4 regions of the Halomonas sp. I1 genome follow, and region 3 is predicted to be linked to each of the others. Evidence: predicted binding sites of a transcription regulator. Region 3 holds the regulator's gene; each other region holds the start of a gene.
The links. Region 3 encodes PhoB, which activates phosphate uptake and scavenging genes when phosphate is short. Its sites were predicted from a motif close to TGTCATANNNNTGTCANA; they were not measured.
Positions count from the first base shown of each region.

Region 1 (4,211 bases), on a different contig from region 3:
GGGTTCGCAAGGACCTCGAGACCTACCTCGTGGACAACTGCCAGAGCTGGCTACTGCAGGGCGACGGCACCTACGTCAAGCAGACCCCAGGTGACGCCGCCCCGATCAGCGCCCAGGAAACGCTGCTCTACGCCTACGCGGCCAGGGCTTGAGCTCGACGCGCGAAACCCAAAGCATACGTGCGGCGAGATGCGAGACCCAAAGCATACGAGCGGCGAGATACGAGATACGAAACCCGAAAACCCAGTTCGAAGCTCGACGCTCGACGCTCGACGCTCGACGCTCGACGCTCGACGCTCGACGCTCGACGCTCGACGCTCGACGCTCGACGCTCGAAGGCAGCGTAACCCCCGCCCTTCTCGGGTCGAGGGGTTACTTACCACTTAACGCTTATGGCTTACGGCTCCGGGCGCAGCCCGGGGTTACACCCCGATCTGCCCGCCATCAGTCTTCTGGATCACCACCGTGGAGGCTCGCGGGCGAACGCTGCCCTGAGTCTCGGCGGTGGCATCCTCGCTGGAGGGCCAGTTGCCCGGGTGCTGGATGTTGATGAACAGTGCCGTCTTGTCCGGTGTGGCGAAGATTCCGGTCACCTCGCAATCATTGGGGCCAACGGCGAAGCGCTTGAGTTGTGCCTGGTTGTCGGCGCCGATCACCGCATCATCGCCACGCTGGTCGGCCACGGCGGCGGGCACCACCGCCAGCACCTGGTCGTTGGTGTGCTCCGCCACCCCCTCGTAGCCATTGTCGGTCTCGATCCACAGGATGCCCTGGCCATCGCCACGATCATCGAACCAGAGGCCATCGGGGCTGGCGAACTGGTTGAGTTCTGTCAGCCCGGAGGGGTTGTCGGCGTTGCCGGCGGCACCGCCGAACACGAAGATTTCCCAATCGAAGTGCGTGGCCGTGCCACCTTCGCGCCAGCGAATCACCTGACCTGCCTCGTTGTCGGCGCGCGGGTTCGCCGCGTTGACGGGCGCTGTGGCGTAGCCTGTCCCCAATGCCGCGATGGAATCGCCGTCATGGCGGAAGGTCGCATCCGTCCCCTGTTCGGTACGCTCGCTATTGTTGGTCAGGGTCATGTAGACCTCGCCGGTGGCCGGATCGACTGTTCCCCACTCGGGGCGGTCCATCGGCGTGGCCCCCATCAGATCGGCGGCATCGCAGGTATGGATGATCACGCCCGCCCGGTCGTCGGCATCCAGTTGCAGTGCCTCGGCCAGGGTACGCCCATCCTGGGTCGTTGATGTCGGTGTCAATGGCAGCCACTCCCCGCTGCCGTCGGCGTTGAAGCGGGCGACGTAGAGCGTACCGGTGTCCATGTACTTGTCGCCGATGGACAGGCGGTCGACCTCGGCGCCGGGACGGTTGGCATCGGCAGGATCCCAGACGGCGTCGGACACGAACTTGTAGATGTACTCATTGCGCGAATCGTGGCCCGAGTAGAAGACCACCGGCTGTCCCGCCACCAGCTTGCCCGGCCAGCACCCTTCGTGGCGAAAACGCCCCAGGGCGGTACGCTTGACGGCACGCTCGCCGGTATAGGGGTCGATCTCGACGATATAGCCAAAGGCGCGCGGCTCGTTGCGATAGTCCTCGCCCGCCGAGGCACCTCGCGGCGTGGCGTCGAAGCGCGCGAACTCGTCCTCGTGTTCGCCTTCGCTCCCGGCGGCAGTTTCCCAGCCGTAACGTCCCCGCCCTTCGGCGATACCCAGGCGGTCATCATCGAGCCGGCGCTCACCGTTCTTGATGAAGTAACCCGGCCAGTTTTCCTCGCAGGTCAGATAGGTGCCCCAGGGCGTATAGCCATTGGCACAGTTGTTGTTGGTGCCTCGGGTCAGGGTGCCGTCGGTGGAGTAGCGCGTCTTGACGTAATCCGACCCTGCCACGGGGCCGCTCAAACGCATCGGTGTGGCGCTGGTGTAGCGACGGTTATAGGTCGAACCCGGCACATGCTGCCAGCGCCCTTGATCATCCTTGTGCACCTCCACCACGGTGACGCCATGAGCATTGATCTCGGTACGCACTTCATCGGCCGGACGCTTGCCCTCGTCGCCATTGGTCGGGCCGCCCTGCGGCGCCCACAGTGCCTGCTGATCGATGTACTCGTTGTTCATGACGAGCAGAAAGCGCCGGGAAGCGGAGGCTTCATCAAGGGCAAAGTGGTACATGCCATCGTGGTGCATGCCGACACTGTTGGCCTGCCCCTCCGGCGTCATGGCCAGGTCTTCGCGCCAGGCGGGCGCCTGGTCATTGAGCGGCGTTCCCCAGGGAATCAGCACCTGTGCCGTATAACCGGAGGGGACCACCACCGCATCGGTGCGTGATCCGGCCACGGCGTCGAAAGCCAGTGCCAGAGGCGTCTTGGCCGCCCCGCCGGCCTGATCGGCCTGCGCCAGCCGGCCAAGCCCGAAGCCGCTCAGCATGGTCAGGGCGGCCAGACCCAGGCCTCCCTGCATGACTCGCCGACGCGAGACATGCCTATCCAGCACCGAAGAGAAAGGCTCGTTCGTGCTGCGATTGAGAATACGCGGGTCTTCGATTTCCTTGCTCATGATCTTCCTCGCTAGTCACGCTGGTCATGTGCCGCGACGGTCGGCATCGCCGCGCGGTCGCTTGACTCGAACCCTAGCGAGGAAAGGTGACACCTGCGTGACCGAACGATGATCGACAAGCCCGACGCCCGGGATCAGGCACGGCCGCGAAGGCGCTCCGCCGCTGTCAGCAACAGGTGCTCGGTCGTCTCCCAACCGATGCAGGCATCGGTCACCGAGACGCCGTAGCGCAGTGGCCCCGGCTCGAGAGGCTGCTTGCCCTCGTGGATATGACTCTCGAGCATCAGGCCGATCAAGGCCTCATCGCTTGCCAGACGTTGCCCCAGCACATCGAGCATCACCTCGCTCTGGCGCCGATGGTCCTTGCGGGCATTGGCGTGGCTGCAATCCACCATCAAGCGCGGCGGGAGCCCCGCATCCGCCAGAGCCCGGCGACTCGCGGCCACCCGGGGCGCCTGGTAATTGGGCTCGCCATGTCCACCACGCAATACCACATGGGTATGGGCGTTGCCGGCCGTCTCGCGCACCACCGGACTCCCGTCCGGCGCCATGGCGAAATGCTGATGGGGATGCCGCGCGGCGTGCATGGCATCCAGGGCAACCCCGAGATCACCATTGGTGGCATTCTTGAAGCCGACCACCGCCTCCAGGCCACTGGCCAGCTCACGATGCAGCTGGGATTCCGTGGTCCGGGCCCCGATGGCGACCCAGGACAGCAGGTCGTCCAGGTAGGCAGCCAGCATCGGCTGCAGCAGTTCGGTGGCCACCGGCAGTCCCAGTTCGGCGATATCGCGCATCAGTCGACGCGACATGGCCAGACCCCGGGCCATGTCGCCGCGGCCATCCAGATCGGGATCATAGGCCAACCCCTTCCAGCCTACGGTGGTGCGGGGCTTCTCCACATAGACGCGCATCACTGGCAGGATGCGATCATCGATGCGCGGCGCCAGTTCCGCCAGACGACGGGCATAGTCGAGGGCCGCGTCAGGATCATGAATCGAGCAGGGGCCAACGACCACCAGCAGCCGATCGTCCCGGCCAGCGAGGATGTCTCGAATGGCCTGGCGCTGTTGGCGAATACGGCCGGCGAGCGGTGAGGCAAGCGAAACGTCGTGACGAAGCGCTTCAGGGGTGGGCAGAGCGGCCTCGTCGGCTCGATCCTGTAGGGCGGCGCGCTGGGAAAGCGAGGAAACGGGGGCATTCATGGGTTTCAACTCCGTGAGCGTGAACATCGATTGGCTGTCGTTGTGCCGCCGGAAAGCTCACGGTCGGAGGCAGCGTCCAGGCCCGACCGCGCAACGCTAAATCGCCAGCCATAACCGTAATACTCCCGTCCCAGGGTACGGCGATCGGCGTAAAAGCGATGGTTGACGGTCATGGTCGTTCTCCTCGATGAATGCATGGGGACAAAACGCGAAACCCCCGGGCGGGGTTGCCGTCCGGGGGTTTCGCTGATGGAGGCAACCCTTGGTGGGGCGTGCCTCGCGGTGGTGTCCTTCGCTGAAAGTGGCGTCAGGACACGACCGCCGACACGCCGTCGCTAAACCAATAGCGGTAACCGGGCCAACGATCCTCGAACGCTTGCCCACGACCATACACCGCCTGACGGGCGGTGCTTGCGTCTTGGGGGCAGCGGTTCGCGTGCATGGTCGTCTC
Region 1 covers NZ_JAVXUS010000008.1:14,526-18,736, forward strand. Annotated here, with positions in the region: gene ppk1 (polyphosphate kinase 1) at 1-152, shown strand, start outside; gene RSO41_RS10275 (PhoX family phosphatase) at 423-2,555, opposite strand; gene RSO41_RS10280 (3-deoxy-7-phosphoheptulonate synthase) at 2,690-3,760, opposite strand.
Region 1: the regulator PhoB is predicted to act here: its motif matches at 2,641-2,658, upstream of RSO41_RS10275 (PhoX family phosphatase).

Region 2 (4,211 bases), on a different contig from region 3:
GCGCCGAACAGCTCAACGACATCGAGCTGTCGCTGGTCGCCAAGAGCGGCGACGAAGGCAAGCTGTTCGGTTCCATTGGTCCGCGTGATCTGGCCGAGGCGATTTCCTCTGCCGGCATCGAGGTGGCCAAGAGCGAAGTCCGCATGCCGCAGGGACCGATTCGCCAGACCGGCGAGTATGACATCGACCTGCACCTGCATGCCGAAGTCGACGCCACCGTGCGCGTGGTGGTCGTGGGCGAGTAACCCCGACCAGCGACGTCCACGTTGATGTCCAGGGGCGCGAGGGGTAACCTCGCGCCCCTTTTTTGATCGCTGGATCGCCACCACCCAGGCATGGGGTCATCTTTCCCCTTCGGGTAGAATGGTGGCGCCGATTTCGCCAAAGGCCTCGCCGTCATGAATGAACCCCTCGAGTTCGACAAGGAAACCGCGGCGCTCAAGGTGCCCCCTCACTCGCTGGAGGCCGAACAGTCGGTACTCGGTGGGCTGATGCTCGACAACCCGGCCTGGGACAATGTGGCCGACCGGCTGGTGGCGGATGATTTCTACCGCTATGAGCATCGCCTGATCTTCAACGTCATGGGCCAGCTCGCCGAGGAAGCGCGCCCCATGGACGTGGTGACGATGTCGGAAGCGCTGGAGGGGCGCGATCAACTGGACACCGTAGGGGGGCTGGCCTATCTGGCGGAGCTGGCGCGCAATACCCCCTCGGCGAGCAATATTCGCGCCTACGCCGATATCGTTCGCGAACGGGCCACGCTTCGCAAGTTGATCCGTGCCGCCAACCAGGTGGCGGAAAGCGCCTTTGCCCCCCAGGGGCGTCCTGCCGACGAGCTCGTCAACGAAGCCGAGCGACTGGTCTTTCAGATAAGCGAAGAGCGACCCAAGTCCGGTGGCCCCATCGGCATGAGCGATCTGCTGGCCAAGGCCGTGGATCGCATCGACGAACTGTTCAACATGCAGGGCGAGATGACCGGGCTCTCTACCGGCTTCCGGGATCTCGACGACATGACGTCCGGCCTGCAGCCTTCGGACCTGGTGATCGTTGCCGGACGACCCTCGATGGGCAAGACCACCTTCGCCATGAACCTGGTCGAGCATGCGGTGATTTCCAGCGACAAGCCGGTGATGGTGTTTTCCATGGAAATGCCGGCGGAGGCCTTGATGCTGAGGATGCTGTCGTCGCTCGGTCGCATCGATCAGACGCGGGTGCGCACCGGCCAGCTCGAGGACGAAGACTGGCCGCGGCTCACCTCGGCGGTGAACCTGCTCAAGGACAAGCAGCTCTTCATCGACGATACGGCGGCTCTGTCGCCCAACGAGATGCGTTCGCGCGTCCGGCGGGTGGTGCGTGAACACGGCAACCTATCGTTGATCATGATCGACTATCTGCAGTTGATGCAGATCCCCGGCTTCTCCGAGAACCGTACCGGTGAGATCTCGGAAATATCACGCTCGCTGAAAGGGCTGGCCAAGGAGTTCGGCTGTCCGGTGGTGGCGCTGTCGCAGCTCAACCGCTCCCTGGAGCAGCGGCCCAACAAGCGTCCGGTGATGTCGGACCTGCGCGAGTCCGGCGCCATCGAGCAGGATGCCGATATCATCGGCTTCGTCTATCGTGATGAGGTCTACAATCCGGATAACCCGGACAATCAGGGGTTGGCTGAAGTCATTATCGGCAAGCAGCGTAATGGCCCCATCGGCACGGTGCACATGGCTTTCATCGGCAAGTACACGCGCTTCGAGGATCTCGCGCCGGACAGCTACGGGGGAGGCTTCGGCGAGTGAGCCGCGACGCTTGAGCCGACGGACGAGCCCCGTATAATCCGACTCCCCGACAACAGACTGGAGAAGCATCATGGCAGGCGGATTCCGGCGCGGCAATCGTCGCCGCGCCCCTAAGCTCGAGGCCCGCGGCGAACTGCAATCGGTCGAGCGGGAAGGGCCGTTCAAGGAATGGCTGGGTATGCCGGACCTGTACCGCTACCAGCTGGTCGTTGATGGCGAGAGTTACAGCTACCAGACCGAGGATGCCGAGTTGCCCGTTTCGATCGGTGACCGGGTCGTGCTGCGTTACAAGGAGACCAAGGCCGGCAACTGGGTTGACCGCAACTCCCTTGGCAAGGCCATCGATCCCTCGGAATACCAGTAAGGAACCCCGGGGTCCCGTCATCAGTCATAGAGACGACATGGATCGGTCATCCGAGTGTCATGCGCTATCGCCACGCTGGAGCCGATCCACCCAACCCGACTCTCTGATGGAGGGACTCATGGACCTCAACGAACTCAAGGGCTTCGTGGCCCGGCACGACAATTTCGAAATCCGCGTGATCGGTCATGCTGGCAACCGGTTCTACCAGGTGGAACTCGAGGATGTGGAAGGCCAGCGTCACATGCTGACCCGTGCCGGCAAGCCGGTACTGTTCCGTTCCCTGGACGACGTCTATCTGGAGCTCAAGCGGGCCGACATTCATCGCGCCTACCTGGTGGAACAGGTGCCCGAGGACGAGATGATCGGTCACCGAGCTCGTTATCAGGACCCCCTGAACGCGCGCATGCCCCTGGTCTTCTGAACGGCACAGCGTCCCCTGTATGACCCCTTCCCACTGATATCCCGACCACGACATTCGGCTCCGGTACTGGCGAGCCGATATGCCCCCTTCGACTCTCCTCATGAACAGCGTCATCGACCTTCGGTGCTGCGGTATACGGTTTGCGCTGGCAGCCGGCCCGAAGTTGCTTCCCATCGCGCCGTGTCCATTCTTGATCGATTCTTGTACAAATTACCTTGATAGTATAACGCTATTCTGTCGCCTGAACCGTCGATGATATCCTTGTGGGACGCGCATCGCCCCGCATCACAGGAGACCTCGACATGGCACACCCCGCGGACATGGCACCCTCTTCGCAGACGCCTGATGGGCATCCCGAGACGGTGGGGGGCAAGGTCGGCGTGGTTCTGGCCAACCTCGGGACCCCGGACGCGACCGACTACTGGTCGGTGCGGCGTTACCTCAGCGAATTTCTCTCCGACCGCCGTGTCGTCGACTATTCTCCCTGGCTGTGGCAGCCGCTGTTGCAACTGGTGATTCTCAGTCGCCGTCCCTTCGCCTCCGGAAAGGCCTATCGTGGCATCTGGAATCGGGAAAGGGACGAAAGCCCCCTGTTGACCATCACGCGCGAACAGACCGACAAGCTCGCGACGCAACTCGAACGTACCTATGGAGATCGCCTCGAGGTGGCGTTCTGCATGCGCTACGGCAACCCATCGGTCGAGAGTGTCCTGAAGCGACTGCAGGCCAATGGTTGTGAACGAATCCTGTTCTTTCCGCTGTACCCGCAGTACGGCTCGCCGACGACCGCGACGGCCAACGACCAGGCTTTCCGGACCTTGATGAAACTCAAGTGGCAGCCGGCGATTCGGACCGTGCCGGCCTATTTCGAGCATCCGGCCTATCTCGAGGCATTGAGTGCTTCAGTACGCGAGGCCTATGCCGCCGCCGGCACCCGGCCCGAGGTGCTGGTGGCCTCCTACCATGGCGTTCCCAAGCGCTTTCTCGACGAGGGCGACCCCTATTATTGCCACTGCCGCAAGACGACACGGTTGCTGCAGGAACAACTGGGGCTGGATGACGATGCCATCGTCACCACCTTCCAGTCGAAGTTCGGCCCCGAGCAGTGGGTGGGGCCTGCCACCGTGGAGCATGTCGCCGAGCTTGCCCGGCAGGGGAAACGGCACATCGCCGTGGTGTCGCCGGCCTTTTCCGCCGACTGCGTGGAGACCCTGGAGGAGATCGAAGAGGAAATTCGCGGCGCCTTTCTCGATGCCGGTGGCGAGACCTTCACCTACGTGCCGTGTCTCAACGCCCGCGACGATCACATCCAGGCCCTGACGGCCATCGTCGAACGGGAGCTCGCCGGCTGGCTATAAGTCGGAGGTCGTTAGGCGAGCTTTCAAGCACCGCGCACAAATTCGCCAGGAACGAATTTGAACCGTCTTCAGACGGATCCGCAGGGTAGCCGCCAGGAATGGCGGCTATACACAGCGATTTGCACGCACAGCATGTAAGCGGCTTCTCCTTAGTCGTGTCCGGCTTCGGAGTGGTGAGGCACCGGCGTTTTCCCGACTTCCTCGTCCCGTAACTCGGCGGGTTGCCCCTGGGTCTTTTCCACGCGCTTGAGCTGCTGGTGGAGCCCTGTCTTGGCGAGCAG
Region 2 covers NZ_JAVXUS010000007.1:92,806-97,016, forward strand. Annotated here, with positions in the region: gene rplI (50S ribosomal protein L9) at 1-245, shown strand, start outside; gene dnaB (replicative DNA helicase) at 399-1,787, shown strand; gene RSO41_RS09960 (hypothetical protein) at 1,858-2,151, shown strand; gene RSO41_RS09965 (DUF6482 family protein) at 2,270-2,572, shown strand; gene hemH (ferrochelatase) at 2,893-3,930, shown strand; gene RSO41_RS09975 (Na+/H+ antiporter subunit G) at 4,080-4,211, opposite strand, start outside.
Region 2: the regulator PhoB is predicted to act here: its motif matches at 2,196-2,213, upstream of RSO41_RS09965 (DUF6482 family protein).

Region 3 (4,211 bases):
GATAGCCTGGCCGCCGGCGGTACTCGTGCGCGAGCCCGGTCAAATCCTCATTTACTATCGTGTAAACTGCGGTTATTGCGTTCCGGCGACGAACCAGTCTCTCGTTGCTCGCGACATAAATCAGCGCTTCCTTAGGCTAAGAACTTTCAGAAACCGACCGCGACAAGGCCTCCTCCATGCGAGAGAACCTGATGGATTCATCCCTGATGCGCCCTTCCGGGCTGGCCCGACTGCCCGACTTCCTGCACCTCACTCGCCTCGACCGCCCCATCGGCACCTGGCTGCTGATGTGGCCGACCCTCTGGGCGCTGTGGATGGCCGCCCAGGGCGTTCCCGAGCGCAAAATCGTGCTGGTCTTCGTCGCCGGCGTCTATCTGATGCGTGCCGCGGGCTGCGTGGTCAACGATTACGCCGACCGCCATTTCGACGGCCACGTCAAACGCACCCGCAACCGGCCTCTGGCCACGGGGAGAATCAGCGAGCGGGAAGCTAAGGGCCTCTTCGTGACCCTGGTGCTGCTCGCCTTCGCTCTGGTGTGGCTCACCAACCCCTTCACGGTGATGCTGTCGGTCGGCGGCGTCTTTCTGGCCTTCATCTATCCCTTCATGAAGCGCTATACCCACCTGCCCCAGGTCTTTCTAGGGGCGGCCTTCTCCTGGGGCATTCCCATGGCGTTCGGCGCGGTGCTCGGCCATGTCCCTGCCGAGGCCTGGCTGCTGCTGGCCGCCAACGTGGCCTGGACCGTGGCCTATGACACCGAATATGCCATGGTCGACCGGGACGACGATCTGAAGATCGGCATCAAGTCCACTGCCGTACTGTTCGGCCGCGCCGACAAGCTGATGATCGGTCTGCTGCAGCTGGTCACTCTGGCGCTGCTGGCCAAGGTGGGCCACGCCCTGGAACTGGGCCTTTTCTTCTGGCTGGGGCTCGCCGCCATGGCGGCGACCTTCGTGCACCAGCAGCGGCTGATTCGTGACCGGGATCGCGACCGCTGCTTCCAGGCATTTCTCAACAACCACTGGTCGGGCCTGCTGGTATTTGCCGGTATCGGGCTGTCATGGTGGCCATCGCTCGGCGGCTGACATCATCATGAACAGGCAGGCGACAAGACGCGACTGTCACGGTATTGTCATAAGGAAATGCTGTCATCGTCACCGACTTGTCATTGACCTTGACCATGAGGCCCCGGGATGACCGCCAAGACCGTACTGATCGTCGATGATGAAGCGCCGATCCGCGAAATGATCGCCGTCGCGCTGGAGATGGCCGACTATCACGTCCTCGAGGCGGACAATGCTCAGGCCGCCCACGCCATGATCGTCGACCACCAGCCCGACCTGGTGCTGCTCGACTGGATGATGCCCGGCACCAGCGGTATCGAGCTCGCGCGCCGCCTGAAGCGCGAGGAGACCACCGCCGAACTGCCGCTCATCATGCTCACCGCCAAGAGCGAGGAAGACAACAAGATCCAGGGCCTCGATGCCGGCGCCGACGACTACATCACCAAACCCTTCTCGCCCCGGGAGCTGGTGGCCCGGCTCAAGGCAGTGCTGCGCCGCTCGACGCCCCACGGCGTCGAGGACCCGGTGGAAGTCGATGGCCTGCTGCTCGACCCGGTCAGCCACCGCGTCAGCGTCGACGGCAAGTCCCTGGAAGTCGGCCCCACCGAGTATCGGCTGTTGCAGTTCTTCATGACCCATCAGGAACGCGCCTACACCCGGGGGCAACTGCTCGACCAGGTCTGGGGGGGCAATGTCTATGTCGAGGAACGTACCGTGGACGTGCACATTCGCCGCCTGCGCAAGGCACTGGGCGACCCCTATCAGCAGTTGATCCAGACCGTGCGAGGCACGGGCTACCGTTTCTCCGCCAAGGGCTGACGTGAGGCGGCTCTGGAAACGCGAACTATGGCGTCTGGCGGGACTGACCGCCATCGGCGCGCTGATCGGCTGGCCCTTCTCGGCCATCGGCGCCGGCATCGCGGTAGCCCTGGCGCTCCAGCTGGCCTATCAGCTGCGCCAGCTTCACGCTCTGCACGAATGGCTGGCCCATCATCCTCATGACGAACCGCCCGCCGCCTCCGGCTTGTGGGGCGAGCTGTTCGATCGCCTGTACCGTTATCAGAAGGGTCAGCGCATCACGCAACGGCGCCTGCGCGACACCCTGAGACGGATTCAGGAATCCTCCGAGGCGATGCGCGACAGCGTGGTCATGCTCGACCGTCACGGCGACATGGAATGGTGGAACAGTGCCGCCGAACGCATGCTGGGGTTGAAACCTGCCCATGATCGCGGTCAGCACATCACCAACCTGCTGCGCGATCCGCGCTTCGTCGATTATTTCCAGGCCCGGGACTACCGCGAGCCCCTGACGCTGAGCTCTCCCATCGACGAGCAGATGATCCTGCAGTTCCAGATTACGCTCTACGGCGACGACGAACGCCTGGTGATGGCTCGCGATATCACCCGCCTGCATCGTCTCGAACAGATGCGACGCGACTTCGTCGCCAACGTGTCCCATGAGCTGCGCACGCCGCTGACGGTGCTGAGCGGCTATCTGGAAACCTATGGCGACATGGCCGACCAGTTGCCCGGCCGACTGGGGCGAGGTTTCGAGCAGATGCGCAGCCAGACGACGCGCATGCAGAACCTGGTCAACGACCTGCTGCTGCTGTCGCGACTCGAGATCGATCAGGGTGGCCAGGACGATACGCCCATCGAGCTTGCCGGTCTGCTGGACAATATCCGCCGCGATGCCGAGGCGCTTTCCGACGGTCGTCACCACCTCGATGTCGAGATCGACGACTCACGCCGCCTGGTCGGCAGCGAGAAGGAAATCCACAGCGCCCTCTCCAACCTCGCCTTCAACGCCGTGCGCTACGCCGGGGAGCAGGCCCATATCGTCCTGCGCTGGACGAGCCACCCGGACGGCGCCTGCCTGGAGGTGGAGGACGATGGCGAAGGCATCGACCCTCACCACATTCCGCGCCTCACCGAGCGCTTCTATCGGGTCGACAAGGGCCGCAGCACCGCCACCGGCGGTACCGGCCTGGGTCTGGCCATCGTCAAGCACGTGCTGCTGCGCCACGGCGCACGACTCGAGATCGACTCCCACCCCGGCGAAGGTGCCACCTTTCGCTGCGTGTTCCCCGGCGAACGACTGGCCGCCGCCGACGACAAGGGGGATCGCCAGCGGCGGGCCTGATCCAGGGCATGTCCTGCGCTCGTTCAGCGCACCGGTGGAGCGGCTCGACCGGCGTCGGGTGTCAGCGCCCGGTAATAGCGATCCCACATCAACACCGCGGCGGCCACGGCACCGGGCAGCAGGAAGAGATTGGCCAGGGGCACCCAGGTGATCAGCGTCACCCAGCCCCCATAAGTGAGAGTCGGCCAGCGACGCGCCGCCAGTCGTCGACGCATGTCGGCGAAGCTCACCTTGTTGTTGTCCATGGGGTAGTCGAGATAGGTGATGGCCACGGTCCAGGCCGTGAAGGCGGCCCACAACAGCGGCGCGATCAGATTGATCACGGGGATCCAACTGATCACGAACAAAATCGCCATGCGCGGCAGGATATAGGCCAGCTTGACCAGCTCGCGACCGAGGGCATCGATGGCAGCACGTACCAGGCCGCGATCATCCAGGGGCGCACGTCCGGTGACCTGGATCTCGACCTTTTCCGCCAGGAAACCATAGAAGGGCGCGGCGATCAGGTGCGTCACCAGGGTGAAGGTAAAGAACACGATCAGGACCAGACTGATCACGAACAATGGCCATATCAGCCAGGAGAGCCAGTCGAGCCATCCCGGTACCATCGCCATCCAGCCATCCAGCCAGCCACCGAAATGGCCCAGCACATAGGTCAACATGCTCCCATAGACCAGCAGGTTGACGAGTATCGGCAGAAACACATAGCGGCGCAGTCCCCGCGAGTAGACCAGGCGGGTCCCTCGAGACAGCGCCGTGAAGGCATCCAGCATCGGTTTCACATCCTCGATCACGACGAAAACGGCCGCCGCTCGTGGCGACGGCCCATGTCTTCAGGCATGACCCGGCGAAGGCGGTTTCAGCGCTCGCCGAGCTCCTGATCGAGATCATCCGGATCCGTATGGCGGATGTCGAGTCCCTTGACCAGATAGACCACATACTCGGCCAGGTTGTTGGCGTGATCGCCGACACGCTCCAGGGCTCGCAGGATCCACATGATGCCG
Region 3 covers NZ_JAVXUS010000001.1:290,131-294,341, forward strand. Annotated here, with positions in the region: gene ubiA (4-hydroxybenzoate octaprenyltransferase) at 192-1,085, shown strand; gene phoB (phosphate regulon transcriptional regulator PhoB) at 1,194-1,883, shown strand; gene phoR (phosphate regulon sensor histidine kinase PhoR) at 1,885-3,207, shown strand; gene cysZ (sulfate transporter CysZ) at 3,231-3,980, opposite strand; gene phoU (phosphate signaling complex protein PhoU) at 4,067-4,211, opposite strand, start outside.

Region 4 (4,211 bases), on a different contig from region 3:
CGTCTCGCCGCCCTGGAGCGGGTAGGTCTGGCGCAGCAGATACTGCACGGTCAGCCCCTTGAGCATCGAGGCCGCCGCCGTCTCGCAGTCGACCCCGTCAGGCAACGCCACGACCTTGTCGGCCGGCAGCACATGCTGCTCGGCATAAGCGCCAAGGGGGCCCTGAGCGTAGGCCACCCGATCCCCCACCGCGAGGTGCTCGACGCCATCGCCCACGGCCTCGACGATGCCGGCACCCTCGGTCCCCAGACCGGAGGGCAGAGAGGGCGCCGGATAGAGACCGGTTCTAAAATAGATATCGATGAAGTTAAGGCCGACGGCCTGATGACGGACTCGCACTTCACCAGCCAGTGGTTCGACACGGGGAGCATCGACGAGCTCGAGCACCTCCGGGCCGCCGGTACGGGAAAACTCGATACGCTTGACCATGAGACGCCTTCCTTATGCCGCTAACGATATAGAGGCCCAGTCAAGCGCCATGCCGACATCGGGTCAAGTCGGTCGTCGCCAGCCGGTCGACCAAAGTCGCTTGACAGATCTCGTTGGCTACAAAACAATGATCATTGTGTATACAGAAATACAAACTTATTGACGACACACTCAACAGGAGCGTCCTCATGAAAATCACCTGGATGTTGCCCGCCCTCGGCCTCGCGGCCGCCCTGGTCAGTTCACCCACCCTGGCCGCCGATGACGAGGCCTGCAACCTGACGGTCGAGAGCAACGATCAGATGCAGTTCGATACCGACTCGATGAGCGTACCCGCCAGCTGCGAGACGGTCACGTTGACCCTGGAGCACACCGGCTCGATGAAGGCCAACGTGATGGGCCACAACTGGGTGCTCTCCTCCACCGAGGACGCCCAGGCCCTGTCCCAGGAAGGCATGAAGGCCGGACTGGAGAACGATTACCTACCGGCCGATGACGACCGCGTCCTCGCCAGTACCGAGATCATCGGCGGTGGCGAAAGCACCAGCATCGAATTCTCCACCGAGGGCCTGGCAGGTCGTGATCTGACCTTCTTCTGTTCCTTCCCCGGTCACTTCGCCGCCATGAAGGGGACCTTCCAGGTCACCGAGGAATAAGGCATCTTCCTACCCCCACCGACATCGACACTCGAATCAACCTGGTGTCGATGTCGGGCTCTCCCGGGCTTTTCTCTCCCCGTCACAGGGAAAGCGGAAACGACTCCAGGCCACGGATGAAGCGACGCTTGTAGTCCTCGAAGGCCTCGCGGTCGCGCTTGAAGGATTGCGCCACGGCGTTTTCGTCCACTGTCAGCGTGCGCGGCAGGTCATCGAGCCCCGAGGCAGGATGCTTGGGACCCAGCCCGATACGCACGCCACTCTTGCCGTCGAACCAACGCTTGATACCGGCGGCCTCGAAGCGCTGCTGTTGCGCCTCGTTCACGGCATCCACGCGCAAGGGCGCTCGCAAGGCCAGCTCGGCAACCAGGCGCCCGGCCGGGTCGGTTGCATCACCCTCGGCCAGCGAGGCCAGCTGCATGACATTCATGCCTTCCCCCGCTTCGTCCAGCGCCAGGAGTGCCAGTGCAACCGGCTGCGACGTCTCATCGACCAGGGCCAGCACACGAGCTGCCTCCTGCTTGACCAGCACCCCCAGTACACCGGCAAAGGTCGCCAGCGGCGCAATACCGGCCTGATGCCCATAGACTTCGGCACACAGACGCGCCAGGCACGCCTCGCGCTGGGCTTCGTTCTTGACATGCACCACTCTCATCGACTCTTCCTCGTCCATCACGCCTCGATACAAGTCGCGCAGCCTACCATATTCACCCGCCACGCTCCCCCGCCTCTCGCCTCTCGCCTCTCGCCTCTCGCCTCTCGCCTCTCGCCTCTCGCCTCTCGCATCTCGCATCTCGCATCTCGCATCTCGCATCTCGCATCTCGCATCTCGCATCTCGCATCTCGCATCTCGCATCCGCAGCATGGCGGCGCTCGATGTCGTGATCTAGCTTTCATGGAGTTGTCATCGTCATGACCTAATGTGCCAAGGCCCGACTGCCCAGGCCGTCGCATGGCTCGGGCTTACTCGTTGCAAGACCCGACAAGACAAGGAGACACCGATGTCGCGTATCCACGCTGGAGCATTGACCCTGGGGATGGCCGCTGCCGGCCTGTCGCTTTCCGCCCAGGGGGCCACCGAGATCGCCTGGTGGCATGCCATGGGCGGAGAGCTGGGCAACAAGGTCGATGAGATCGCCAAAAACTTCAACGAGTCCCAGGATGACTACACCGTCAAACCGTCGTTTCGCGGCAACTACTCCGAAACCATGACCAGTGCCATCGCCGCCTTTCGTGCCAACGAGGCACCGGCCATCGTGCAGATCTACGAGGTCGGCACCGCCACCATGATGAATGCCGAAGGCGCCATCGTGCCGGCGCACGAGCTGATGGCCGAGTCAGGCCTCGACTTCGACCCGGACGCCTTCCTCCCGGCGGTCACGGGGTACTACACGACCTCCGATGGTCAGATGCTGTCCATGCCCTTCAACTCCTCGACACCGGTGGTCTACGTCAATCGCGACATCCTTGCCGAGGCCGGCGTGGACGAGGTACCGGCCACCTGGGAGGGGCTCGGCGAAACCCTCGGCCAGATCGTCGACTCCGGCGCCGCCGAATGCGGTATGACCACCACCTGGCCCTCCTGGATCCAGCTCGAGAACTTTTCCGCCCGCCACGACCTACCCTTCGCCACCGAGGAAAACGGCTTCGGCGGTCTGGGCGCACGCTTGACCCTCAACGAGACCGCCGCCGTCGACCACATCCAGCGTCTGACCGACTGGCAGCAGGATGGCCGCTTCGACTATGGCGGCCGCTTCGACGAAGCCGCACCGGCCTTCTACACCGGCCGTTGCGCCATGCTGATGGCCTCTTCTGCCTCCCTCGCCGGGGTACGTGCCAACGCCAAGGACTTCGAGTTCTCCGTGGCACCGCTTCCCTACTCCAGCGAGCTCATCGACACGCCGCAGAACAGCATCATCGGCGGTGCCTCGCTGTGGGTCCTGGCGGGACAGAACGACGAGGTCTACCAGGGCGTTGCCGAGTTCTTCGATTACCTCTCCTCCGCCGAGGTCCAGGCCGACTGGCATCAGTTCTCCGGTTACCTGCCGATCACCGAAGCCGCCTACGAGCTGGGCCAGGAACAGGGCTTCTACGAAGAAAACCCCGGCAGCGACGTCTCTATCGAACAGATGACCGGCGTCACACCCACGGCCAATTCCAAGGGGCTGCGCCTGGGTAACATGCCGCAGATTCGTGATGTGATCGAAGAGCAGCTGGAAAAGATCTTCAACGGCGACATCGGCGTCCAGGAAGGCATGGACGAGGCCGTGCGCCGCAGTAACGAACTGCTGGAGCGCTTCCAGCAGGCCAACGGCTGAACCGGTACGCCTCCGCCGGAACGTCTCCGGACGTTCCGGCCCCTCCCTGATAGCCAAGACGGATGACCATGGCGACTTTTCAACGTCACCGCCTCACCCCCTGGCTGCTGCTGGCTCCGCAGCTGGCCATCGTCGCGGTCTTTTTCTTCTGGCCGGCTGCCCAGGCCGTGCTCCAGGCTTTCTATGTCGAGGACCCTTTCGGCCTCGGCCGTACCTTCGTCGCCTTCGAGAACTTTACCCGTGTGCTCGCTTCGACGGAGTATTACCGGGCGCTGGGCATTACCGTGACCTTCAGCGTCGGCGTGGCGCTCGGCGCCATGGCGCTCGCGCTGCTGTTGGCGGTGCTCGCCGACCGAGTGATCAAGGGGGCCCACGCCTACAAGACACTGTTGATCTGGCCCTATGCCGTGGCGCCGGCGGTGGCCGGCGTGCTGTGGATGTTCATGCTCGACCCCGAGCTCGGCCTGGTCAGCGCCTGGCTCGGCACGCTCGGCGTCGACTGGAATCATCAGCTCAACGGCGGCCAGGCCATGACGCTGGTGGTGATGGCCTCGATCTGGAAGCAGATGAGCTACAACTTCGTGTTCTTCCTGGCCGGCCTCCAGGCCATTCCGAAGAGCCTGCTGGAAGCGGCAGCCATCGACGGCGCCGGTCCCTGGCGACGCTTCTGGACCATCACCTTTCCCTTGCTGTCACCGACCAGTTTCTTCCTGCTGGTGATGAACAGCGTCTATGCCTTCTTCGAGACCTTCGGCACCATCGACGCCACCACGGCGGGCGGCCCGGGAGGCGCGACGCGCACTCTGGT
Region 4 covers NZ_JAVXUS010000016.1:59,874-64,084, reverse strand. Annotated here, with positions in the region: gene RSO41_RS15035 (NADPH:quinone reductase) at 1-429, opposite strand, end outside; gene azu (azurin) at 618-1,085, shown strand; gene RSO41_RS15025 (hypothetical protein) at 1,168-1,740, opposite strand; gene ugpB (sn-glycerol-3-phosphate ABC transporter substrate-binding protein UgpB) at 2,087-3,403, shown strand; gene ugpA (sn-glycerol-3-phosphate ABC transporter permease UgpA) at 3,472-4,211, shown strand, end outside.
Region 4: the regulator PhoB is predicted to act here: its motif matches at 1,977-1,994, upstream of ugpB (sn-glycerol-3-phosphate ABC transporter substrate-binding protein UgpB).